DNA from 2 places in the Cutibacterium sp. KB22876 genome. Region 1 is predicted to be linked to the other one. Evidence: riboswitches for the same ligand, from Rfam matches in the RefSeq annotation. Region 1 holds a riboswitch; the other holds the start of a gene.

What was found. A riboswitch is a leader RNA that binds a small molecule or an ion and turns the genes downstream of it on or off. The one in region 1 is predicted to bind thiamine pyrophosphate.
Region 2: it holds a riboswitch for thiamine pyrophosphate, as region 1 does, so the genes downstream of both, thiM (hydroxyethylthiazole kinase) here and AC6I1W_RS03265 (bifunctional hydroxymethylpyrimidine kinase/phosphomethylpyrimidine kinase) in region 1, are expected to answer to the same signal.

What each region holds. Positions count from the first base shown of each region.
Region 1 is NZ_AP040858.1:724,356-726,550, forward strand. It holds gene AC6I1W_RS03260 (oleate hydratase) at 1-896, opposite strand, end outside; TPP riboswitch at 1,078-1,172, shown strand; gene AC6I1W_RS03265 (bifunctional hydroxymethylpyrimidine kinase/phosphomethylpyrimidine kinase) at 1,155-2,195, shown strand, end outside.
Region 2 is NZ_AP040858.1:1,569,661-1,571,855, forward strand. It holds gene AC6I1W_RS07120 (serine hydrolase domain-containing protein) at 1-667, opposite strand, end outside; TPP riboswitch at 778-886, shown strand; gene thiM (hydroxyethylthiazole kinase) at 855-1,688, shown strand; gene thiE (thiamine phosphate synthase) at 1,675-2,195, shown strand, end outside.

The DNA of each region.
Region 1 (2,195 bases):
ATGCGATGTTCGCCGCCCTCCTTGTCGCGCCACAGAATGCCTCGGGCGACCTTGCGGTGAGCAGTGATCTCCAGGTCGACGTCGTAGACCAAGGTGTCGTACTGGAACTTCACGCCGCGCTCGGTCAGCCACTTCATGAGCGGGACGACGAAGGAGTCGTACTGGTTGTAGCGGCTGAACCGCAGGCAGGAGAGGTCCGAGAATCCGGGCAGCAGGTGGAGGAAGCGGTGCATGTAGCGCTTGAACTCGGTCAGGGACTGCCACTGCTCGAAGGCGAACATCGTCTTCCACAGTGTGTAGAAGGTGGAGTGCAGGAAGTCTTCGTCGAACCAGTCCTCGATGGACTTGTAGTAAGTGTCGGACTCCTTGGCCAGCAGCAGCTTTAGGACGGCGAGCTGGCCTTTCTTGTTGATGCCCATCTTGTAGGCCGAACGTTTCTGGCCCTGGTTGTTGATGATGCGGCAGTGGTTGACGTTCGGATCGTTCTCGTTGACGATCCGGAACTCGTCCATGACGCTGTAGGGCTCGGGCATCTCGAGGGCCGGGATGTCCTTCATGACGTCCCAGAAGCACTCGAAGTGTTGCTCCATCTCACGACCGCCACGGGCGATGAAGCCCTTCTCGGTGTCGCCGTCGCCGTCGAAGGCGCCGCCGGGCTGGTGGAGCTCCTCGAGGATCGTGATGTTCTCGGCAGGCATCTTGGCGTCACGGATGAGGAAGACGGCTGCCGTCAGTGCAGCGATACCAGAGCCGACCAGGTATGCCTTGCGCTCAGCGATGTCGTCCGGGGGCACCGGGTGGTTCATGGTGTAACGACCGAGGTCGTTGTGAACGAACGAGTTGCCATCCGGGCTGACCGGGAAGCTGCGCTGATAAATCTTTTGGCAGTTCGTCATGATTCACTCCTCATACGACTTCGCCGGAAGTTCTCCGGTGAACTTCGACTAGCCTCACGATAGCGCCGGAAGGGTGTGATGGAATGCCCTCTTTTTGAGACTTTCGTAAGAGTTTTCTTGAGCGTTCTTCGTCGTCGGGACTCGGGGTGCAGTGCCTTGTCGCAGTCGGGTGCCATACTTATCGCTGGACACGGGGTGCGCCGTATCGGCGCTGAGATCACACCCGTGGAACCTGATCTAGTTCGTACTGGCGAAGGGATGTCCGAGATGGCTTCTTCCACCCCCAGAAACCCGTCGCAGGGCTCAGTCCCGCGCGTCCTCTCCATCGCGGGAACGGATCCCTCCGGGGGTGCCGGCACTGCTGCCGACACCAAGTCCATCACCGCGGCCGGTGGGTACGCGATGGCCGTCGTCACCGCCCTGGTTGCCCAGAACACTCAAGGGGTGCGCGCGATCCACACCCCACCCACCGAGTTCCTGAGGCAGCAGTTGGCGGCAGTCAGCGATGACGTGGCGATCGACGCCGTCAAGACCGGCATGCTCGGAACGGTCGAGATCATCGACACGGTCGCCAGATTCCTCGACGAGCACCGCCCGCCCGTTGTCGTCGTCGATCCGGTCATGGTCGCCACCAGCGGAGACCGGCTCCTCGCCCCTGACGCCGAGGCTGCCATGCGCGAGTTCTGTCGCCGGGCAACCGTCGTCACCCCGAACATTCCCGAGCTCGCAGTGCTGTGCGAGACCGGACCGGCGAAGGGCGCCGAGGAAGCCCTGGAACAGGCGCGCGGCTGGGCCAAGGAGACCGGGGTCGCCGTCGTCGTCAAGACCGGCCATCTCGACTCCCGGCGTGTCGACAACATCTGGGTGGGCTCGGAAGGGACGACGTACACCGCGCAGAGCACCCGGGTGGAGACGACGAACACCCACGGCACCGGATGCTCGCTCTCCTCGGCTCTGGCGACCCGGCTGGGTGCAGGGGATGCTCCCGGCGAGGCCCTGGGATGGGTCACCGACTGGTTGCACGAGGCGATTCTGCACGGGTCAGAGCTGAAGGTTGGCCGGGGACACGGTCCGGTCGACCACTCCCACCGGGCACGACGGCTGTCCGCCGATGCCTCGGCGGTGGCTTGGTTCGGGCCGATCGAGCCGCTGGAGTCTCCCAAGGCCCTCGTCGGTTCGGCGGGGTCAGCACCCACTGCTGCGGTGGACCCGGTTGGTCCGTGGACGACGGCCCTGTGGCAGGCCAGCGCGGATCTGGCCCGTCAGATCCAGGGATCGGACTTCGTCGCTGCCCTCGTC
Region 2 (2,195 bases), 850 kb from region 1:
CCGTGCAGATGAGGCCGCCGATGGGGGAGAAGGTTCCGGAGCCAAGCAAGGGCTGGACGCTGCCATCTCTGCCGAGGCCTGGGGCGAGCTTTCCCTCGGGTACTTGCGTGACGTCGAGGAAGGATTCGGTCATCCCCAACCGACGGATGACGTCTTCCTCGACGACGTCGATGAATGGCCGCTCGGTCGCCAATTCGACGACGCGGCCCAGGATCGCGTAACCGAGGTTGGAATAGGCGTACCCCGTCCCCGGCGCGAAGTTCGTGATGAAGGGTTTACCCAACAGCGCCTCGAACTCCTCGCGTGACATGGCCTGCTGACGGTCGGCCCACGGATCGTCCGGTGGTAGACCGGTAGACATGGACAACGCGTCACGGATCGTCGCGCTGGCGATGGGCTCCTGAAGCTGCGGAATCCAACTACCGAGGGTGTCGTCGAGAGCGGGCCGTCGAGAAGCCACGTCGATCAGCCCGTGACAGATCCCAAGGACGCTGGCAGCGGTGAACGACTTCGACATCGACGCGATGCTGTAGACGCGATCGTCGGTGTCGTTACAGCGCACCTCACTGTCGTCAACGGTTGCCCAGGACAACGAGGTTCCACTCCCGGCGGCTTCTGACGACGCAGCATTGAGAACGTCGGCGACAGGGCTAAGACGGGGATTCATGGCGGCATTGTGTCACTTGAGACGTGGGTTGGTAGAGCGGATTCGGACACCGCTGGCCCTAGAAGACAGGAGTGCGGCGTTGGCAGCGCGCATCGTGGCAGTAGATTGGACCACAACAACGCGGGAGCCCACCACAAGGGCTGAGAGGGTGTCGTGATGGCACCGACCGTCTGAACCTGTCCGGGTAATGCTGGCGAAGGAAGTGGTTGGCATGACTGAATTGTCGAATCTGGTGTCGGAGTCTGTGGAGCGGCTGCGTCGGGACAAGCCGCTGGTGCAGTGCTTGACGAACATCGTGGTTGCCAATTTCACCGCGAATGTGTTGTTGGCTGCGGGGGCGGTTCCCGCTATGGTCGATAACCCCTCAGAATCTGAAGGGTTCGCCTCGGTGGCTGACGGCGTGCTAGTCAATATTGGTACCCCGTACCGGGAGACCGCTGAGGCCATGGTTGTTGCCGCGCGTGGCGCCGCAGGTAGTGACACGCCGTGGGTGCTCGACCCGGTGGGGGTCGGGATGCCATGGCGTACCCAGGTCGCGCTGGACGCGTTGCACGTCGGCGCTCCAGCCGTCATCCGGGCGAATGCCTCCGAGGTATTGACCTTGGCTGGAACGGGAGCGTCTTCCCGAGGCCCGGAGGCTGGAGATACCGTCGAGGATGCCTTGGGATCCGCCGCTGAGCTCGTGCGCACATACGGCACCGTGGTCGCCATTAGTGGTCCCGTCGATCACATCGTGGACGCTCGCCGGCACGTAACCGTGTCATCGGGGCATGAATGGATGGCGCGAGTGACCGGGGTCGGATGCTCACTAGGGGCTCTGACAGCAGCCTTCGCAGGCGTCCAGAAGGATCACCTCATTGCCGCTACATCCGCAACCGCCATGCTGTGCGTAGCTGCCGAACGAGCAGCAGATCGCAGTGTGGGCCCGGGCGGATTCGCTCAAGCTCTCATCGACGAGCTGTTCCTGGTGTCACCCGACGAAGTTGGCGCGAGAGGAGGGCTTCGCGATGTCACGGCCTGACTTCGATCTGTCGGTGTACCTCGTCACAGACACCGCCCAATGTGGCGGCCCAGACAGGGTCGTCGAGACCGTGCGGCGTGCTATCGCCGGCGGGGTGACTCTGGTCCAATTCCGCGACCACGATCTGCCCGACGACGAATTCGTCACCTTGGGACGGCGGGTGAAGGATGCGTGCAGTGGAGTACCCCTTATTATCGACGACCGGGTGCATCTGGTCGCCGACATCGGAGCCGACGGCGCCCATGTCGGGCAGTCCGACATGCCGGTCGCCCAAGTTCGAGAGATTCTCGGGGACGATCTGCTAATTGGCTTATCCGCGCAGACCTCCGCCCATGTGGAGGCTGCGCTGTCTCATGGCCGTGACGTCGTCGATTACTTGGGTGTTGGGGCTTTGCATGGCACGGGGACTAAACCTGAGGCAGGCGAGCTCGGCTTAGCCGCGATACGCGATGTCGTCGACGTCAGCCCGTGGCCGGTGTGCATCATTGGCGGCGTCGCTGCCTCTGA